2 regions of the Streptomyces sp. NPDC056061 genome follow, and region 1 is predicted to be linked to the other one. Evidence: predicted binding sites of a transcription regulator. Region 1 holds the regulator's gene; the other holds the start of a gene.

The links. Region 1 encodes HspR, which represses chaperone genes until heat shock. Its sites were predicted from a motif close to TTGAGNNNNNNNNNCTCAA; they were not measured.
Region 2: the regulator HspR is predicted to act here: its motif matches at 3,304-3,322, upstream of lon (endopeptidase La).

What each region holds. Positions count from the first base shown of each region.
Region 1 covers NZ_JBHJWQ010000008.1:285,703-296,121, reverse strand. Annotated here, with positions in the region: gene dnaK (molecular chaperone DnaK) at 1-1,192, shown strand, start outside; gene grpE (nucleotide exchange factor GrpE) at 1,189-1,827, shown strand; gene dnaJ (molecular chaperone DnaJ) at 1,921-3,108, shown strand; gene ACFC79_RS15625 (heat shock protein transcriptional repressor HspR) at 3,110-3,556, shown strand; gene ACFC79_RS15620 (hypothetical protein) at 3,987-4,490, shown strand; gene ACFC79_RS15615 (helix-turn-helix transcriptional regulator) at 4,503-5,489, opposite strand; gene ACFC79_RS15610 (hypothetical protein) at 5,621-5,866, shown strand; gene ACFC79_RS15605 ((2Fe-2S)-binding protein) at 5,863-6,183, shown strand; gene ACFC79_RS15600 (hypothetical protein) at 6,388-7,275, shown strand; gene ACFC79_RS15595 (hypothetical protein) at 7,272-8,462, shown strand; gene ACFC79_RS15590 (hypothetical protein) at 8,590-8,940, shown strand; gene ACFC79_RS15585 (caspase domain-containing protein) at 9,119-10,348, shown strand.
Region 2 covers NZ_JBHJWQ010000001.1:548,174-558,592, reverse strand. Annotated here, with positions in the region: gene ACFC79_RS02485 (polysaccharide deacetylase family protein) at 1-679, shown strand, start outside; gene lon (endopeptidase La) at 858-3,281, opposite strand; gene ACFC79_RS02475 (spermidine synthase) at 3,584-4,276, shown strand; gene ACFC79_RS02470 (response regulator transcription factor) at 4,504-5,241, shown strand; gene ACFC79_RS02465 (ATP-binding protein) at 5,238-6,314, shown strand; gene ACFC79_RS02460 (multifunctional oxoglutarate decarboxylase/oxoglutarate dehydrogenase thiamine pyrophosphate-binding subunit/dihydrolipoyllysine-residue succinyltransferase subunit) at 6,572-10,360, shown strand.

The DNA.
Region 1 (10,419 bases):
CCTGTCCAAGGACAAGATGGCTCTCCAGCGTCTCCGCGAGGCCGCGGAGAAGGCGAAGATCGAGCTCTCGTCCTCGACCGAGACCACGATCAACCTGCCCTACATCACGGCGTCCGCCGAGGGCCCGCTGCACCTTGACGAGAAGCTCACGCGCTCGCAGTTCCAGCAGCTGACCGCCGACCTGCTGGATCGCTGCAAGACGCCGTTCCACAACGTCATCAAGGACGCGGGCATCCAGCTCTCCGAGATCGACCACGTCGTTCTCGTCGGTGGCTCCACCCGTATGCCGGCCGTCGCCGAGCTCGTCAAGGAGCTGACCGGTGGCCAGGAGGCCAACAAGGGTGTGAACCCGGACGAGGTCGTCGCCATCGGCGCCTCGCTCCAGGCCGGTGTCCTCAAGGGCGAGGTCAAGGACGTCCTGCTGCTCGACGTCACCCCGCTGTCCCTCGGTATCGAGACCAAGGGCGGCATCATGACCAAGCTCATCGAGCGCAACACCACGATCCCGACCAAGCGGTCCGAGATCTTCACGACGGCCGAGGACAACCAGCCGTCCGTGCAGATCCAGGTCTACCAGGGCGAGCGCGAGATCGCGGCGTACAACAAGAAGCTCGGCATGTTCGAGCTGACCGGCCTGCCGCCGGCCCCGCGCGGTGTCCCGCAGATCGAGGTCTCCTTCGACATCGACGCCAACGGCATCATGCACGTCACCGCCAAGGACCTCGGCACCGGCAAGGAGCAGAAGATGACCGTCACCGGCGGCTCCTCGCTGCCGAAGGACGAGGTCAACCGGATGCGTGAGGAGGCCGAGCAGTACGCGGAGGAGGACCACCGCCGCCGCGAGGCCGCCGAGTCGCGCAACCAGGGCGAGCAGCTCGTCTACCAGACGGAGAAGTTCCTCAAGGACAACGAGGACAAGGTCCCCGCCGACGTGAAGACGGAGGTGGAGACCGCGGTCAACGAGCTGAAGGAGAAGCTCAAGGGCGAGGACACCGCCGAGATCCGTACCGCCACCGAAAAGGTCGCGGCCGTCTCCCAGAAGCTGGGCCAGGCGATGTACGCCGGTGCCCAGGCCGACGGCGCCCCGCAGGGCGACCCGCAGCCGGGTGCCCAGCAGGGCAAGGCCGATGACGACGTCGTCGACGCCGAGATCGTGGACGACGAGAAGAACACGAAGGGCGGTGCGGTGTGAGCGAGGAGACTCCGGGCTTCGAGGAGAAGCCCGACGTCCCCTCCGGCGCCACCCCTGACGGAGCTGAGCCGAAGGACGCCCCCTCCTCCTCGAAGGAAGAGGCGTCCCCGGCCGGGGACGCAGTAGAGACCGTCGGCCTGACGGCCCAGCTGGACCAGGTCCGCACCGCGCTCAACGAGCGCACGGGCGACCTCCAGCGGCTCCAGGCCGAGTACCAGAACTACCGTCGTCGCGTCGAGCGGGACCGGGCAGGGGTCAAGGAGATCGCGGTCGCGAACATCCTGTCCGAGCTGCTGCCCGTGCTCGACGACGTCGGCAGGGCCCGGGACCACGGCGAGCTGGTGGGCGGGTTCAAGTCGGTGGCCGAATCGCTGGAGACGGTCGTCGCGAAGCTGGGCCTGCAGCAGTTCGGCAAGGAGGGCGAGCCCTTCGACCCGACGATCCACGAGGCCCTGATGCACTCGTACGCGCCGGACGTCACGGAGACGACCTGCGTGTCGATCCTGCAGCCGGGGTATCGGATCGGCGAGCGCACCATCCGCCCCGCGCGGGTGGCGGTGGCCGAGCCGCAGCCGGGCGCGTCCAAGGAAGAGAAGGCAACCGACGAGGAGAGCGGTGGCACCGAGGAGGTCTGACATCCCGTCTGACCACCTCGCGGCGCACCGCCCGGCCATGCGACCGGCCGACGGGCCGGTCGCACGGCCGTTCGTCCGGAAGGAGGGACGTCGATGAGCACGAAGGACTTCGTCGAGAAGGACTACTACAAGGTCCTCGGCGTCCCCAAGGACGCCACCGACGCCGAGATCAAGAAGGCGTACCGGAAGCTCGCCCGCGAGTTCCACCCGGACGCCAACAAGGGTGACGACAAGGCGGAGGAGCGCTTCAAGGAGATCTCCGAGGCGAACGACATCCTCGGTGACGCCAAGAAGCGCAAGGAGTACGACGAGGCGCGCGCCCTCTTCGGCAACGGCGGGTTCCGTGCCGGACCGGGAGGCGCCGGAGGCAATTTCAACTTCGACCTGGGCGACCTCTTCGGCGGCGCGCAGGGCGGGGGCCAGGGCGGCGGGGCCGGCGGCTTCGGTGGTGGCGGCGGCCTGGGCGACGTCTTCGGCGGCCTGTTCAACCGGGGCGGTTCGGGGACGCGGGTGCAGCCGCGCCGCGGCCAGGACATCGAGTCCGAGGTGACGCTCAGCTTCAGCGAGGCGGTCGAGGGGGCCACGGTCCCGTTGCGGATGTCCAGCCAGGCGCCCTGCAAGGCGTGCTCCGGCACCGGTGACAAGAACGGCACCCCGAGGGTCTGCCAGACCTGTCTCGGCACCGGCCAGGTGTCGCGCGGCACCGGTGGCGGCTTCTCGCTCACCGACCCCTGCGTGGACTGCAAGGGCCGGGGCCTCATCGCCCAGGACCCCTGCGACGTGTGCAAGGGCAGCGGCCGGGCGAAGTCCTCCCGGACCATGCAGGTCCGGATTCCGGCGGGCGTCTCGGACAGCCAGCGGATCCGGCTGCGCGGCAAGGGCGGTCCGGGCGAGCGCGGCGGACCGGCCGGCGACCTGTACGTCGTGGTCCATGTCGACGCCCACCCGGTCTTCGGACGCAAGGGCGACAATCTCACGGTCACCGTGCCCGTCGACTTCACGGAGGCGGCGCTCGGCGGCGAGGTGAAGGTACCCACGCTCGGCGGTCCGCCGGTCACCCTGAAACTCCCGGCCGGTACGCCCAACGGGCGCACGATGCGCGCCCGCGGCAAGGGCGCGTTCCGCAAGGACGGCACCCGGGGCGACCTGCTGGTCACCGTCGAGGTGACGGTTCCCAAGGACCTCGGCGCCGAGGCCAGGGAGGCACTGGAGGCATACCGGAAGGCGACTGCGGGCAGCGATCCGCGGGCGGAGCTGTTCCAGGCGGCGAAGGGAGCTTGAGGTGGACGGCCGACGACGTAATCCGTACGAACTGACCGATGAGACACCGGTGTACGTGATCTCGATCGCGGCCCAGCTCTCAGGTCTCCATCCGCAGACACTGCGCCAGTACGACCGACTCGGCCTGGTCTCGCCGGACCGCACGGCCGGACGCGGCAGACGCTACTCGGCCCGCGACATCGAGCTGCTGCGCACCGTGCAGCAGTTGTCGCAGGACGAGGGCATCAACCTCGCCGGTATCAAGCGCATCATCGAGCTGGAGAACCAGGTCGCCGCGCTCCAGCAGCGCGTCGCCGAGCTCTCGGCGGCCGTGGACGGCGCGGCGGCGGCGATGCAGCAGCGCGAGGCCCAGGTGCACGCCTCGTACCGGCGCGATCTGGTGCCGTACCAGGACGTGCAGCAGACCGGCGCGTTGGTGGTCTGGCGGCCCAAGCGGCCGAAGGACTGAACGGCCGAGGTTCTGCGTGGTCGAGGTTTCGTCCGGCCGAGATTTCGTCCGACCGGGTGACCGGGTGACCGGGTGACCGGGTGATCGGGTGGCCGACGGGCTGCGCGGTCGGCGGACCGGGCGGCAGGGGCCGGGCATCTCGGTTCCGGACGCGCGGGGCGGCCTGCGGACAGACGTGACGGAGGGCCGGGGAACCGATCCACGGATCGGTTCCCCGGCCCTCCCGCCGTGTGCGTCGCGGCCGTGTGCGTCGTGGTCCGTGACCACCGCGGCAGGCCCCGCCCGGAACGTGCCCGGAACGTGCCCGGAACGTGCCTGGTTCGATCACGGGCTTGCCATACTGGGGCCGGCCCGCCCTCCCGCGTCCACGTCCACCGCACACAACGCCGAGTCGGGGCCGCCCGCCCGGCGACATGTTGGGAAGTCATCCATGCCCATGGTCGGCCTCTTCTGGATCACCGACACCGCGGCCCACATAGGCGCTCCGCCGAACGAACCCGGTCCCGGCATCCTGCTCACCGAGGAGGGCCTGACCGGGCTCGGGGAGGATCAGAGCGGCCGGTGGGCCTGGGACGACATCCGGCATCTGACGGTGGCCGGTGCGCCGGTGCGGTCGTCGGCGGGCAAGGTGGCCGGGATACTGCTGGACAACGTGTTCACCGTGGCCTTCGGGGGCATCGACGACGGCCCGGCGATTTTCGTCCGCTTCGAAACCCCCGAGGGGGACGTGGAGCTCACCGCGTACTCGGCCGCCGCGTCCTACGCGCCCGCCGAGTTCCGGCTGTCGCAGGAGTTGCTCGACACGTACGTGGACGGCCGGGTCACCCCGGCCGCCCTGCTCGCCTGGGGCCGTGCCCACCGGGACGGCACGCCGAGACGCGCGGAGCGGGAGGAACTGCTGGCCCGGTGGGCCGGGGCGCCGCTGACGGCGTGACCCGTACCGTCGTCAGCTCTGCTCCTCCTCCAGGATTCCCGAACGGGCGATCAGGTAGCCGAGCTGAGCACGGCTGTTGCTGCCGAGCGCGGCACTGAGTTTCGCGATGTGGGCACGGCAGGTACGCACGTTCATGCCGAGGCGCCGGGCGATGGCCTCGTCGACGTGTCCCTCGACGAGGAGCTTCGCGATGGAATGCCGTACGCCGGAGATGCCTTCGAGCGTGGCATCGTACGGGACCTGTTCCTGGAGCGGGACCGCGCGCCGCCAGAACTGCTCGAAGACGCTGCTGAGGTACTCCACGATGCCGGGGTGCCGCAGCTCCAGCGCCACCTTCCGGTCGTCCGTGGCCGGAATGAAGGCAACCGTGTTGTCGAAGATCATGAGTCGTTCTATGAGCTCTTCGAGCGTACGGATCTCCACCTTGCCCTCAGCCATGCGCTCCGCGTAACTGAGGGTTCCGTGGCTGTGCCGGACGGTGTGCTGGTAGAGGGTGCGCATGCCCACGCCGCGCTGGGTGAGGATGTTCCCGCGCTCGATCGCGATGTTGAGCGCGTCCTCGCTGCGGCCCCCGCCGGGCTGGATCGTGAGGACCTCCGACGTGCACTCGGTCAGGGCGAGTTCGATGGACGCGTTGATCCGGTCGATGCCTTCGAGCACCGTGATCGCGTGCGTGGTCGGCGGGGCCTGGGCGCTGATGGCCATGAACGGCTCGAACGCCTCCGTCAGTTCGACCGAGAGGCGCCGACGGTCCAGGATCTCCCGCTCGATGGGATGCAGTCGTTGCGTCAGCGCGGCGAACGGAGGAACCGGTCTGAGCCAGTCGGCGTCGTCGGGATCCGGGTGCAGCAGTGCGAACTCCAGGAGACAAGGGGCGAGTTTCACCTCGCTGCGAGCGATCTTGCCGACACTCAGTGCACTGGCGTACAGCCGCGCCCCCTCGTCGCACAGGGCACTGACAGGGTGGGGATGTGTCGCTTTTGCTTCACCTGTAACCATTTATCCACCCCCCAGGAACATGAATCTACAGGAACATGATGCATCGCTTCTGTGGCATTGACGTGCCTCGATGAGCGATCGTCTTGTCATGCGGGGGAGAGGAAACCTTGGAAGTGAGGACGAAGCCCACTATGAGTAACAAGATGCTTCGCTCGGTGCTTGCTGCGACCTTCTCCGCCGGGCTGACATTCGGGGTGATCGGAACCCTGGACCTTGCTTGGGACAGCGCGCCCACGGGCAAGGCGACGGTGCGGGCCCAGGATGTGGCGCCTCCGGACCTGGCTTGGGATCTTGTGCCGACGAAGCTGACGAGCGCGCAGGTGACGACGTCGGACCTGGCTTGGGATCTCGTCCCGGCGAAATCCGCGGGCGCATGACCATCCCACCGGACGACCGGACCTTCCGGCGAGAGATGGCGACCGCGTACCGGTCGGGCTGGCACTTCATCGATCTGGTCACCGCTGTCCCCCGCTGCGGCGACTCGTTGATGGTCACCCTGTTCGGCGACCCCATCGTCGTCGCCCGCGAGGAGGACGACGAGGTACGCGCCTACCGTTGCCTGCGCAAACCGCGCGGAGCGCCGCAGCCCGTCCGCTGCGCGATCCGGTACGACATGATCTTCGTCAACCTGGACCGGCGGGACCACCAACTGTTCGAACCCGAGACCGTTTCCGCCACCCCCCGAAGTGCCTGAGCGATCCCCCGTCGTTACATGTCGCTCAGTCACTCCCCCACACAACGGCGCCATCGTGACCTGAACACGATGGCGCCGTTGTGCATTGTTCGGCCCGGAAATCGAGCAACACGCCTGACATATAAAGCGAGTTGACATTCCACTATGGGGGTGGGCAAGGTCTCAGCCCTTCCCATCCGTTCCTTTCCCTCCGGGGGGCCGCCCATGAGTGGACACGAGATCGAGCGCCTGCCCGGCTGGCGCGGTGGCGACGGCAATGCCGCGTATCTCGACAAGACACTGCGCCACCACGCGGTCGAGGTGTCCTTCGACGACACCGTCAGCTGGAAGACGCTGCTCACCCTCTGGCTGCGTGCCGCCGCCGTGGCGATGGCGGTGTTCTTCGTCTTCGCATTCTTCGGCTTCTTCGGGGGAGTCGCGGCGAATGACCCGGAGGCCATCCTGTTCGGCGCGCCGATGCTGGGCGCGCAGTGCGGTTTCGTCGCGTTCTGGATCGTTCTGCTGGTCTCGAAGGTCGGCGAACCGATCGGGGAGTGGCGGGTGCTGCTCGCCGACCAGGCACAGCACACCGAGTCCGCGTACGCGGAGATCGCCCGGGTGGTCCGGGACCGCCGGCTGCCGATGGTCCCGGTCTTCCGCCGGATCCGTACCGGCGGCCGGTACCCGCACGTGACGCACCGGATGGTGCTCCAGGACGGCAGCTACATCGCCTATCTGTCCGTGTTCGCCTACGGCACCAGCCTCTACATGGGCTGGACGATGTGGCGCAACCGCCGCGGCACGGCGCTCGTGGGCCAGTTCCTGGCGGACCTCGGGCGCGGCGTGTTCGGGGGTTCCGACATGGAGAAGGCGATGATGCGGACCGAGCCGCCGCGTGCCATGCGTGAGGCGCTGCACGCCGCCGCCCGCGAGGGGCTGCACGTGGCGGTCGAGGGCCGGGTGGTCTCCCCGGCGGTGGCCTTCCCGCAGGGCATGCCGTACATCGAGGAGGACGCAGCGGCTCCCGTCCCGGTCCAGGCTCCGGCGGCACCCCCGGTACCGCCCTCGGTGCCGCCGCAGCAGCCGTGGCCGGGGCCGGGGCGTGAGCATTGAGCGGCTCGGAGACGGCCGGTGTGCCGGCCGGTGTGCTCACCGCGGCGTCGCCGCAGGGGAGTTGGGCGTGGGTCGCGGTGCGGCTCGCGCCCGCCGCGGCACTCGACGAGCATCGCGGGTACGCCGATGTCCCCGAGGCGCAGCGTCGCGTCGAGACCGCGCACGGGGAAGCGGCCTGGCTGCAGTCCCTGCTGACACCCGGTGCGGGCATCCGCTTCGAGTTGCGGGTGCGCAACGAGCCTCCCTCCGGACTGCTGCACACGGCGCTGCTCGGCCAGGTGCGCGCGGCCGACACGCACTCCGCGGTGCGGGCCGCGCTCGCGCTGCGCGACCGGCTCGCGTACACCCCCCGTCATGTGCGGGCGGAGGCGGTCGCCGACACCGCGGAGGTACGCCACTGGCTGGCGCCTCTCACCCCTCACCCGCAGGGGCTCGCAGAACTGCGCAAGCCACTGGCGCACGCGCCGTGCACGCGGAACGACACGGGGCGTGCCGTCTCCTTCGCGGTGTCGCCGCTGGCGGCCGGGGTGCGGTCCTGGGAGCCGGTGTGGGCGGAGCTCGGCCGACTCGCGTTCCCGGCGCTGTTCGGTGTCTGCCTGGAGCCGTATGCGCCCGGGGAGGACGTCCGGGCCGCGTTCGGTGCGCTGGCGCAGGAGTACGCCCATCTCGCCGTACCGGGCCCGGTACGGCCCACCTGGAACGCCCCCGCGCCACCGGACGCCTTCGCGGGCCGGGCGGCCCTGTCGGCCCGGGAGGCGATGGTCCGCTATGCCGGGCGCGCGTTCCGGGCCCGGATCTCGCTGGCCGCCGCCGGACCGCTGCCGCCCGGCCTCGCCGAGCAGATCGCCGCGGCGGCGGGCGGCGCCGTCGTGTGCGGGCCGCCGGTCGAGGAGGCGGGTGCGGCGTGGGCCAACATCGCCGGGCTCAACCGCACCTGGCTGGACGCGACCTACCGGCAGGGTGCCCCCGCCCACTCCCTCAACCCGGTGGAGCGGCTCCTCGCCGATCTGCTGGACGTGTCCGAGGCGGCGACCGCGTTCCGCCTGCCGTACGAAGTGGCCGGTCACCACCCGCTGTTCGCGACGCCGGAGCGGGTGCCGGATCCCCCGGCGGGACGGGGCACGGCGGCCGGGCGGCGTACGGGGGCGTACGGCGCGGACCCGGGCGCTCCGCGGTTCGACGCCTGAGGGCGAGTGCCCGAGAGCGACGGTGTGCGTGTCCGAGGGCAGGCGTGTGAGTCTCCGGGAACGACACGGACAGAGCGAAACGACACGGACAGAGCGAACGGAAAGGTTTGTTGTGCAGGAGTACGTCATGGAGTTTCCCGGTGACCGCGCCGACGCGGACGCGCATGCCCGCGCGCTGGCCGGATGGCTCGACGACAGCGATGAGCTGCGTGGCGCCGCCCGGGTCCGCATGGCGCCGCCGGGCCCCGGCGAGCAGGGCGGTGCGGCCGACGCGGTGGTGGTCCTCGCGGCCGCGGCACCGCTCTATGTCCCGTTCTTCAACTGGCTCGTCGAACGCCGCAAGTCCCATCGGGTGACGGTCCGAGTGGTGCGTCCGGACGGGACCGAGCAGGAGATCGAGGCGGGCAGCGCGGACGACGCCGCGCGCCTGCTCGGCGAGGTGCGGTCCGCACTCCAGGCGCCCGACGGCGGCGAATGAGCGACCGGGTGCGCCGGACCGGGACGGGGCGCGGCCCGGGAGCGGGCGTGTGACCGTGTGATCGGGTCGGGGGCGGACGCGGACGCAGACGCAGACGCAGACGCGGGGATGGCGAGGACGGCGAGGACGGCGAGGGTGAACGTGGGGGTGGATGTGGGGGTGGATGTGGGGGTGGTCCATGACTTCGGATCCGGTCGTGGTGCCGGAGGGCCTTGCGGTGCGGGGCGGTCCAGCGGTGCTGGAGGGTCTTGCGGTGCTGGGCGGTCCTGAGATGCCGGGGGCTCCTGCGGTGCCGGGGGTGGGCGCGGTGGTGCCGGGGTTCCGGCCGGATCCGGTCGTGGTGCGGGAGCCGCTGGTGGTGCCTGACCGGATGAACACGCGGCTCGTGCTGGTCGGCTCGTCCACCTTCACCCGGGGTCTCTCGCCCTTGCCCGCGGCGGCGGCCGACGTACGAGACCTGGCCGGAGCGCTGACGGGTCCGGACGGACTCTTCGATCCGTCCGCGCTGGCCACCTTCGTCGACCCGGTGGAGCCCGGTCTCGTACTGGACCGGCTCCACTCGTATGCCGACCTCGCCACCCCGCTCGACCTGCTTCTCTTCTACTACGCGGGGCACGGGGTGAGCGCGGAGGACAACCGGTTGTGCCTCGCCCTGCCCGGCACCGTCGACGTACCGAAGGCGGCCGGGCGCACCTCGTTGCCCGCCGAGGACGTCTTCGCCGCGCTGCGCGGTGCCCGGGCCCGCCATCGGGTGGTCGTCCTGGACTGCTGTTACGCGGGCCGCGCCCTGGACGCCCCGTCGGCCGCTGATTTGCACCTGCTCCTGGCATCCGACCGGATCAGCAGGGCCCTGACAAATCCGTCCGGGGAGGGGAACACCGCCTTCACCACGGAGCTGCTGCTCCTGCTGAGGGCCGGTGACCCGGAGGGAGCCCGCCACCTCGGGCTGGACACCCTCTTCCGGAGGCTGGTGGAGGCGTTGCCGGGGCGCGATCCGCTGGGGCCTCCGCGCCCGTTGCAGCGGACCGTGAACCTGAGCGGGGATCTGGCCCTCGCGGTCAACCCGGCGTACGGGACCGGGCGCACGGCGCCGGGGCTCGCACGCCGTGCGCGCCTGGCGGACCGGGTCGGGCGGGCCGGTCACCCGGCACGGGCGGGCATGCTCTTCGGCCGGATCGCCGGGGATGCGGCACAGGTGCTGCCGCCGGGCCGTGAATGCTTCCGGTACGAGCGGGCGCACGCGGCCTGGACCGGTGCCTCGGGCGATGCGGCGGGCGCCGCCGCCCTGCTCGACGGGATCGTGCCGCGCATGGAGTCCGTGCTACCCGGCGACGACGAGGACCTGCGGGACGCGCGTACGAGCCTGGCGCACTGGCGCACGGCGGCGGACGCGGCGGAGCGGGTCTGACCGGACGCGGTGCGCCTACCGCGGACGGAACCGGGGCGGCCGGGGTGAGTGAGGTGGCCAGGGGGGAGTGG
Region 2 (10,419 bases), on a different contig from region 1:
GGACACCACCGCGCCGGCCGCGGCGCGGGCCGACGCGGGCTCCGACGCCAAGGGCTCCTTCGGCCCGGTGGACTGCCGCAAGGCGAAGTGCATAGCGCTGACCTTCGACGCGGGTCCGGGCGAGGACACCCCGCACCTGCTGGACGTCCTCAAGGAGAAGAAGGTGCACGCGACCTTCTTCCTGCTGGGCAAGAACCACGTCAAGAAGTACCCGGACACCGTGCGCAGGATCGCCGAGGAGGGCCACGAGGTGGCCAACCACACCTGGACGCACGCGATCCTCACGGACCAAAAGCCTGCCGAGATACGGGCCGAGCTGGAGAAGACCCAGAACGCGATAGCGGAGATAACCGGCAGGAAGCCGCGCCTGATGCGCCCGCCGCAGGGCCGCACCGACGACACCGTCTCGCAGATCAGCAAGGACCTGGGACTTTCGGAGGTGCTGTGGAGCGCCACCGCGAAGGACTACTCCACGACCGACTCGGCGCTCATCGAGAAGCGCATCCTGGACCAGGCGAGCAAGGACGGCATCATCCTGCTGCACGACATCTACAAGGGGACGGTCCCCGCGGTGCCGGGCATCATCGACGCGTTGAAGAAGCAGGGCTACACCTTCGTCACCGTCCCGCAGCTGATGGCCCCCGCCGAGCCCGTCCCGGGCACCGTCTACCACCCCTGATCGCCGCGGCCTGCGGGCCCGGCGCCGACGCGCCGGGCCCGCAGGCACGTTCGATCCCGCCCGACCACCGCGACCCGGCCGGGTCCGGGCAGGTCCGGAAAGGTCCGATTCGACCCGAACCACCGTGACCCGGACAGGTCCGATTCGGCTCGGTCCCGCCCGGTCCGGGCGAAGCACCCTACGCCGCGGCCGGGATCCTCTCCTCGGGCCGACCGGCGGAGGCCGGGGTCAGGGCGATCTCCAGCACCTGGCGGACGTCCGTGACCGGGTGGACGTCCAGGGTGTCCAGCACCTCGGCCGGGACGTCGTCCAGATCGGCCTCGTTCCGCTTGGGGATCACCACGGTGGTGATCCCGGCCCGGTGCGCGGCCAGCAGCTTCTGCTTCAGGCCGCCGATCGGCAGCACCCGCCCGGTCAGCGAGACCTCACCGGTCATCGCCACGTCCGTACGGACCAGCCGACCGGAGAGCAGCGAGGCCAGTGCCGTCGTCATCGTGATGCCCGCGCTCGGACCGTCCTTGGGAACGGCGCCCGCCGGGAAGTGGATGTGCACCCCGCGGTCCCTGAGGTCCGCGACCGGCAGCTCCAGTTCCGCGCCGTGCGACCGCAGGAAGCTCAGCGCGATCTGCGCGGACTCCTTCATCACGTCGCCGAGCTGACCGGTGAGGGTCAGGCCGGAGGCCCCGGTCTCCGGGTCGGCCAGCGACGCCTCCACGAACAGCACGTCCCCGCCGGCGCCCGTCACCGCGAGTCCGGTGGCCACGCCCGGCACCGAGGTGCGGCGCTCGGCCGGGTCCTGGGCGGACTCGGGGACGTGGTGCGGCCGTCCGATCAACGCGCGCAGCTCGCCCTCGGTGACCGTGAACGGCAGCTCCCGGTCGCCGAGTTCGTGCTGGGCGGCGACCTTGCGGAGCAGCCGGGCGACGGCCCGCTCCAGGTTCCGTACGCCCGCCTCGCGGGTGTACTCGCCGGCCAGCCTGCGCAGCGCGGACTCGTCGAGCGTCACCTCGTCCGCCACCAGACCCGCCCGTTCCAGCTGGCGCGGGACCAGGTGGTCGCGGGCGATGACGACCTTCTCGTCCTCGGTATAGCCGTCGAGCCGGACCAGCTCCATGCGGTCGAGCAGGGCCTCCGGGATCGCTTCGAGCACATTGGCGGTGGCCAGGAAGACGACATCGCTGAGGTCGAGCTCCACCTCCAGGTAGTGGTCGCGGAAGGTGTGGTTCTGCGCCGGGTCGAGGACTTCGAGCAGGGCCGCCGCCGGGTCGCCCCGGAAGTCGGAGCCGACCTTGTCGATCTCGTCGAGCAGGACGACCGGGTTCATCGAGCCTGCCTCCTTGATGGCGCGGACGATGCGGCCCGGCAGGGCGCCGACGTAGGTGCGCCGGTGGCCCCGGATCTCCGCCTCGTCGCGCACGCCGCCGAGCGCGACGCGGACGAACTCGCGGCCCATGGCGTGTGCCACGCTCTCGCCGAGCGAGGTCTTGCCGACGCCCGGCGGCCCGACCAGCGCCAGCACGGCGCCGCCGCGCCTGCCGCCGACGACGCCGAGGCCGCGGTCGGAGCGCCGCTTGCGCACGGCGAGGTACTCGGTGATCCGCTCCTTCACGTCCTGCAGCCCCGCGTGCTCGGCGTCCAGGATCTCCTGGGCGCCGCGGATGTCGTAGGCGTCCTCGGTGCGTTCGTTCCACGGCAGTTCGAGAACGGTGTCGAGCCAGGTCCTGATCCAGGAGCCCTCGGGGCTCTGGTCGGAGGCGCGCTCCAGCTTGTCGACCTCCTTGAGCGCCGCCTCGCGGACGTGCTCGGGGAGGTCGGCGGCCTCGACGCGCGCCCGGTAGTCGTCGGACTCGTCCTCCGGGTCGCCGTTGAGCTCGGCGAGCTCCTTGCGCACGGCGTCGAGCTGGCGCCGCAGCAGGAATTCGCGCTGCTGCTTGTCGACGCCCTCCTGGACGTCCTTGGCGATGGACTCGGCGACGTCCTGCTCGGCGAGGTGCTCGCCGAGCCACTGGATGGCGAGCTTCAGCCGGGCGACCGGATCCGTGGTCTCCAGGAGCTGCACCTTCTGCGCGGTGGTGAGGAAGGGCGAGTAGCCGGAGTTGTCGGCGAGCGCGGAGATGTCCTCGATCTGCTGGACCCGGTCCACGACCTGCCAGGCCCCGCGCTTCTTCAGCCAGCTGGTGGCGAGCGCCTTGTACTCCTTGACCAGCTCGGCGGCGGCACCGGGAAGCGGGGCGGGCACGACCGCGTCGACCCGGGTCCCCTCCACCCAGAGCGCACCGCCCGGTCCGCCGGTCCCGGCCCCGATCCGCACCCGGCCCCGGCCGCGGATGAGCGCGCCCGGATCTCCGTCCGACAGCCGCCCGACCTGCTCGACGGTGCCGATGACGCCGGTGCCGGTGTAGGTCCCGTCGATCCGCGGCACGAGCAGCACCTCGGGCTTGCCGCCGCCCTCGCGGGCCGCGGCCTGCGCGGCCTCCACGGCGGCGCGCACCTCGGTGTCGGACAGGTCCAGGGGCACCACCATCCCGGGCAGCACGACCTCGTCGTCGAGCGGCAGCACGGGCAGGGCGAGCGGAGTGACCGCATTGGACTCAGTAGCCATGATCTCCCCTTCGGCAGTCAAGTTGAGCTATGCAGACTCAATGCTCCTGAGCCGCCCATTGTTCCCCGGGCATGTTCGCTGTGAGCGATCAGGCGGACACGTGCGCACGGCCGTCCGTGACACCTCCTCCGACCCGCCGCCCCCACGCAGCCTCCGACCCACCGGCCACCGGCCCGCGCCGGGGACCGCCGGAACGCGCCGCGCGCCGCGTCGGCCCCCTGTCCGTAACCGGCTGGCCGATTGCCCCGTCGACCGGCCAGGATGGCGGGGACCCCGTCCGACAGCCACCGGAGATCCGCGCCATGCCCGACCGCCCCGGAACCGACTCCCCCGCCCCCGTCACCCTCGACCGCCGCGACGGCCCGTACGGCGAGGTGGTGCTGCGGGAGCGGGGGGACGACTTCGAGATCATCGCCAACGGCTGCTTCCTCATGGACACCTCCGACGGCCGGTCCGAGCGGCTGCTCGTCGACGCCGCCCTGGCCGCACTGCCCGCCGACCGGCCGGCCCCGGCGGTGCTCGTCGGGGGGCTCGGGGTCGGCTTCTCGCTCGTCCGGGCCGCCGCCGAGCCGCGGTGGGGGCGGATCGTCGTCGTCGAACGCGAGCAGGCGATCGTGGAGTGGCATCTGCGGGGACCGCTGGACCGGATCTCCGGCGCGGCGCTCGCCGATCCCCGTACGTCGATCCTCACCACGGACCTCGTCTCGTACCTGCGAACGACTACGGACCGTTACGACGCTCTGTGTCTGGACATCGACAACGGACCGGACTGGACGGTCACCGAGGACAACACGAATCTGTACGCACCCGACGGTCTGGCGGCCTGCCGGGAGCGGCTGACCCCGGGCGGCGTCCTCGCGGTCTGGTCCGCCCAGCCCTCCACCGACTTCGAACGAGCATTGCGGAATGCCGGATTCAGTGGAGTAAGGACGGAAGAGGTCGGCGTTGCCCGAGGTGTTCCCGACGTGGTGCATCTCGCAATCCGGATGGTCTGATTCCCTTCGCCGTTCGTTCCCCTTTGCCCCGGACGACCGGGGGCCAAGTGCCACAAGGCCGACACTCCGCCACTTCGGCGAGCCCCGGCCGTTACACCCTGCGTAGCCGAGAGCAGTGAACTGCCTTTACGCTGCTGAACGGGTGACGGGATCACCCACGACATCCACGAGCGAAGACCGTACGTCCCGGGGGAACCGCCCCCGCGAGGACGGGCAGGGGCGGGGCGATGGAACAGACACACACCACCCACAACAACGTCGCGGCCACCCCGGGCGCGCAGCGCCGGGTGCTGGTGGTCGAGGACGACGCCACGATCGTCGATGCCATTTCCGCCCGACTGCGGGCCGAGGGCTTTCTGGTGCAGACCGCACTCGACGGGCCCGCGGCGGTGGACGCGGCCGAGGCGTGGCAGCCGGATCTGATGGTGCTCGACATCATGCTTCCGGGCTTCGACGGCCTGGAGGTCTGCCGCCGGGTGCAGGCCCAGCGGCCCGTGCCGGTGCTGATGCTGACCGCGAGGGACGACGAGACGGACATGCTGGTCGGTCTCGGCGTCGGCGCCGACGACTACATGACCAAGCCGTTCTCCATGCGCGAACTCGCGGCCCGGGTGCACGTCCTGCTGCGCCGGGTCGAGCGGGCGGCGCTGGCCGCGGTCACGCCGCGCAGCGGCATCCTGCGCCTGGGCGAGCTGGAGATCGACCACGCTCAGCGCCGGGTCCGGGTGCGCGCCGAGGACGTCCACCTCACACCGACCGAGTTCGACCTGCTGGTCTGTCTCGCCAACACCCCGCGCGCGGTGCTCTCCCGCGAGCAGTTGCTCGCGGAGGTCTGGGACTGGGCGGACGCCTCCGGCACCCGTACCGTCGACAGCCACATCAAGGCGCTGCGCCGGAAGATCGGCGCGGAGCGGATCCGTACCGTGCACGGCGTCGGCTACGCCCTGGAGACCTCGGCGACATGACCCGGCCCGGCTCCGGACTGCGCCCCTTCTCGGTCAAGGCCAAGCTGGGCGCACTCGTGGTGATCTCGGTCTTCATCACCACCGGGCTGCTGATGGTGGCCCTGCGCACCAGGACCGAGCTGCGGTTCATCACCGTGTTCTCGGTGATCGCGACCCTGCTGATCACCCAGTTCGTGGCACACGGTCTGACGGCGCCGCTGGACGAGATGACGACCGTGGCCCGGTCGATCTCGCACGGCGACTACACCAGGCGGGTGAGCGGCGCCGACCGGCGCGACGAGCTCGGCGACCTGGCGCAGACCATCAATCGCATGGCGGACGACCTGGAGGCGGTGGACCGGCACCGCAAGGAACTGGTGGCCAATGTCTCGCACGAGCTGCGCACCCCCATCGCGGCGCTGAGAGCCGTGCTGGAGAACGTCGTGGACGGGGTGTCCTCGGCCGATCCGGAAACGATGCGCACGGCGCTGAAGCAGACGGAGCGGCTCGGCCGACTGGTGGAGACGCTGCTGGACCTGTCGCGCCTGGACAGCGGTGTGGTCACGCTGAAGGCCGGCCGTTTCGAGGTGTGGCCGTATCTGTCGGGAGTGCTGAAGGAGGCGAATCTCGCCGCCTCGCACCGCCGGCTGGCCTCCGGCTCCGGGAACCACAGCCGCAAGGACGTGCACCTGGCCCTGGACGTGTCGCCGCCGGAGCTGACCGCGTACGCGGACACCGAACGGCTGCACCAGGTCGTGGCCAATCTGATCGACAACGCTGTCAAGCACAGCCCGCCGCACGGCCGGGTGCAGGTGCTGGCGCGGCGCGGCGAGGGGCCGGAGTCGCTGGCCCTGGAGGTGCTGGACGAGGGGCCCGGCATTCCGGAGTCGGAGCGGCACCGGGTCTTCGAGCGCTTCAACCGCGGCGAGGTCCCCTCGCCGCACGGGCCCGGCAGCGACGGCGGTACGGGGCTCGGCCTGGCGATCGCCCGCTGGGCGGTGGATCTGCACGGCGGCCGGATCGGCGTGGCCGAATCCGATCGCGGCTGCCGCATTCGAGTCACTCTTCCGGGGATCTCTCGACCGCGCGGTTGACGTATGGTTCGAACCGGAAGAGCGCCTTCTGCGCGTTCTCTTCCAGGGGTACGGCCCAGGAGGCCGTAGCCCTTGCCGGGCGTTGCCGCGAAGGAGCGGAACCAGGCTTGTTTCCCGCCAATTCCACCGCCGAAACCCGCCTTTCCATGTGACTTGCGCGACGATGGGCGGCCCGGCCTGCGGGGAACGGCCGGGGAGGCGTAGCCTTGATTTCCGCTGTCCATCACCTTGTGAAGCGGAAGAGGGCGGTTGCCGCCGTGTCGTCTCAGTCCCCCAGTAACTCGAGCATCTCGACCGACCAAGCCGGCCCGGGCTCCGACCCGGCTGCCGCCTTCGGCCCCAACGAGTGGCTCGTCGACGAGATCTACCAGCAGTACCTCCAGGATCCCAATTCGGTCGATCGTGCCTGGTGGGACTTCTTCGCCGACTACAAGCCGGGTGCGTCCGGCACGGCGGACAAGCCCGTTCCCGGCGCCGCGGCCCCGACCGCCACCGCGCCGCAGGCCACCCCGGCGCAGGCTCCGGCACCGGCCGCGAAGGCCCCCGCCGCGCCCGCCGCACCCGCCCCGGCGCCCGCACAGGCCGCCCCGGCAGCCCCGGCAGCCCCGGCGAAGGCCGCCCCGGCCCCCGCCGCGAAGGCCCCGGCGAAGGCTGCCCCGGCCACCGAGTCGGCGGAGGGCCCTGAGTACGTGACGCTGCGCGGCCCGTCGGCCGCCGTCGCGAAGAACATGAACGCCTCGCTGGAGCTGCCGACGGCCACGTCCGTCCGCGCCGTCCCGGTGAAGCTGCTGTTCGACAACCGCATCGTCATCAACAACCACCTCAAGCGCGCCCGGGGCGGGAAGATCTCCTTCACCCACCTCATCGGCTACGCGATGGTGCAGGCCCTCAAGGCCATGCCGTCGATGAACCACTCCTTCGCGGTGAAGGACGGCAAGCCGACCCTGGTCAAGCCGGAGCACGTCAACTTCGGTCTGGCCATCGACCTGGTGAAGCCCAACGGCGACCGCCAACTGGTCGTCGCGGGCATCAAGAAGGCCGAGACGCTCAACTTCTTCGAGTTCTGGCAGGCGTACGAGGACATCGTCCGCCGCGCGCGCAGCAACAAGCTGACGATGGACGACTTCACGGGCGTCACCGTCTCGCTGACCAACCCCGGCGGCATCGGCACCGTCCACTCGGTGCCCCGCCTGATGCCCGGACAGGGCCTCATCATGGGTGTCGGCGCGATGGACTACCCGGCCGAGTTCCAGGGCACCTCCCAGGACACCCTGAACAAGCTGGGCATCTCCAAGGTCATGACGCTGACCTCGACGTACGACCACCGGGTCATCCAGGGCGCCGCGTCCGGCGAGTTCCTGCGGATCGTCTCCCAGCTGCTGCTCGGCGAGAACGAGTTCTACGACGAGATCTTCAAGGCGCTGCGCATCCCGTACGAGCCGGTCCGCTGGCTCACGGACATCGACGCCTCGCACGACAACGACGTGACCAAGGCCGCGCGGGTCTTCGAGCTGATCCACTCCTACCGGGTCCGCGGCCACGTCATGGCCGACACCGACCCGCTGGAGTACCGCCAGCGCAAGCACCCCGACCTGGACATCACCGAGCACGGCCTCACCCTGTGGGACCTGGAGCGGGACTTCGCGGTCGGCGGCTTCGCCGGCAAGTCGATGATGAAGCTCCGCGACATCCTCGGTGTGCTGCGCGAGTCGTACTGCCGCACCACCGGCATCGAGTTCATGCACATCCAGGACCCGAAGCAGCGCAAGTGGATCCAGGACCGTGTGGAGCGCACCCGCACCCCGCAGCCGGAGCGCGAGGAGCAGCTGCGCATCCTGCGCCGGCTGAACGCCGCCGAGGCGTTCGAGACGTTCCTGCAGACCAAGTACGTCGGCCAGAAGCGGTTCTCGCTGGAGGGCGGCGAGTCCGTCATCCCGCTGCTCGACGCGGTCATCGACTCCGCCGCCGAGGCCCGCCTCGACGAGGTCGTCATCGGCATGGCCCACCGCGGCCGGCTCAACGTGCTGGCGAACATCGTCGGCAAGTCGTACGCGCAGATCTTCCGCGAGTTCGAGGGCAACCTCGACCCCCGGTCGATGCACGGCTCCGGCGACGTGAAGTACCACCTCGGCGCCGAGGGCACCTTCACCGGTCTGGACGGCGAGCAGATCAAGGTCTCGCTGGCCGCCAACCCCTCGCACCTGGAGGCGGTCGACCCGGTCCTGGAGGGCATCGCCCGCGCCAAGCAGGACATCATCAACAAGGGCGGCACGGACTTCACGGTCCTGCCCATCGCGCTCCACGGCGACGCGGCCTTCGCGGGCCAGGGCGTCGTCGCCGAGACGCTCAACATGTCGCAGCTGCGCGGCTACCGCACCGGCGGCACCGTGCACGTGGTGATCAACAACCAGGTCGGCTTCACCGCCGCCCCGGAGTCCTCGCGCTCCTCGATGTACGCCACCGACGTGGCGCGCATGATCGAGGCGCCGATCATCCACGTGAACGGCGACGACCCGGAGGCCGTCGTCCGGGTCGCCCGGCTGGCCTTCGAGTTCCGGCAGGCGTTCAACAAGGACGTCGTGATCGACCTCATCTGCTACCGCCGCCGCGGTCACAACGAGGGCGACAACCCGGAGTTCACCAACCCGCAGATGTACACGCTGATCGACAAGAAGCGCTCGGTGCGCAAGCTCTACACCGAGTCCCTCATCGGTCGCGGCGACATCACCCTGGAAGAGGCCGAGCAGGCGCTCCAGGACTTCCAGGGCCAGCTGGAGAAGGTCTTCGCGGAGGTCCGCGAAGCCACCTCGCTGCCGGCCCCGGCGCACGCCCCTGAGGTCCAGGCCGAGTTCCCGGTCGCCGTGAACACCGCGGTCTCCCAGGAGGTCGTGAAGGTCATCGCGGAGTCCCAGGTCAACATCCCCGAGCGGATCACCGTCCACCCCCGCCTGATGCCGCAGATGCAGCGCCGCGCGGCCTCGGTGGAGAACGGCACGATCGACTGGGGCATGGGCGAGACCCTGGCCATCGGTTCGCTGCTGATGGAGGGCACCCCGGTCCGGCTCGCCGGCCAGGACACCCGCCGCGGCACCTTCGGCCAGCGCCACGCGGTCCTCGTCGACCAGGTGACCGGCGAGGACTACACCCCGCTGCTCTACCTCACCGACGACCAGGCCCGTTACAACGTCTACGACTCGCTGCTCAGCGAGTACGCGGCGATGGGCTTCGAGTACGGCTACTCGCTGGCCCGCCCGGACGCGCTGGTCGTCTGGGAGGCCCAGTTCGGTGACTTCGTCAACGGCGCGCAGACCGTCGTCGACGAGTTCATCTCCTCGGCCGAGCAGAAGTGGGGCCAGACCTCCGGCGTCACGCTGCTGCTGCCGCACGGCTACGAGGGCCAGGGCCCGGACCACTCGTCCGCCCGCCCGGAGCGCTTCCTCCAGCTGTGCGCGCAGAACAACATGACGGTCGCCATGCCGACGCTGCCGTCGAACTACTTCCACCTCCTGCGGTGGCAGGTGCATAACCCGCACCACAAGCCGCTCGTCGTCTTCACGCCGAAGTCGATGCTCCGCCTCAAGGCGGCGGCGTCGAAGGCGGAGGAGTTCACCACCGGCGGCTTCCGCCCGGTGATCGGCGACGAATCGGTGAACGCGAACGACGTCCGCAAGGTCGTCTTCTGCGCCGGCAAGGTCTACTACGACCTGGAGGCCGAGCGGGTCAAGCGCGGTGTCACTGACACGGCGATCATCCGTCTGGAGCGCCTGTACCCGCTGCCGGGTGCCGAGCTCCAGGCCGAGATCGCCAAGTACCCGAACGCCGAGAAGTACCTGTGGGCCCAGGAGGAGCCGGCCAACCAGGGCGCCTGGCCGTTCATCGCCCTGAACCTGATCGACCACCTGGACCTGGCCGTCGGCGCCGACGTCCCGCACGGCGAGCGCCTGCGCCGCATCTCGCGGCCGCACAGCTCGTCCCCGGCGGTCGGTTCGGCCAAGCGCCACCAGGCCGAGCAGGCCCAGCTGGTCGCCGAGGTCTTCGACGCCTGATCGGACACCGTACGCACACCGGGGCCCGGTCCCGCGACTCGCTCGCGGGACCGGGCCCC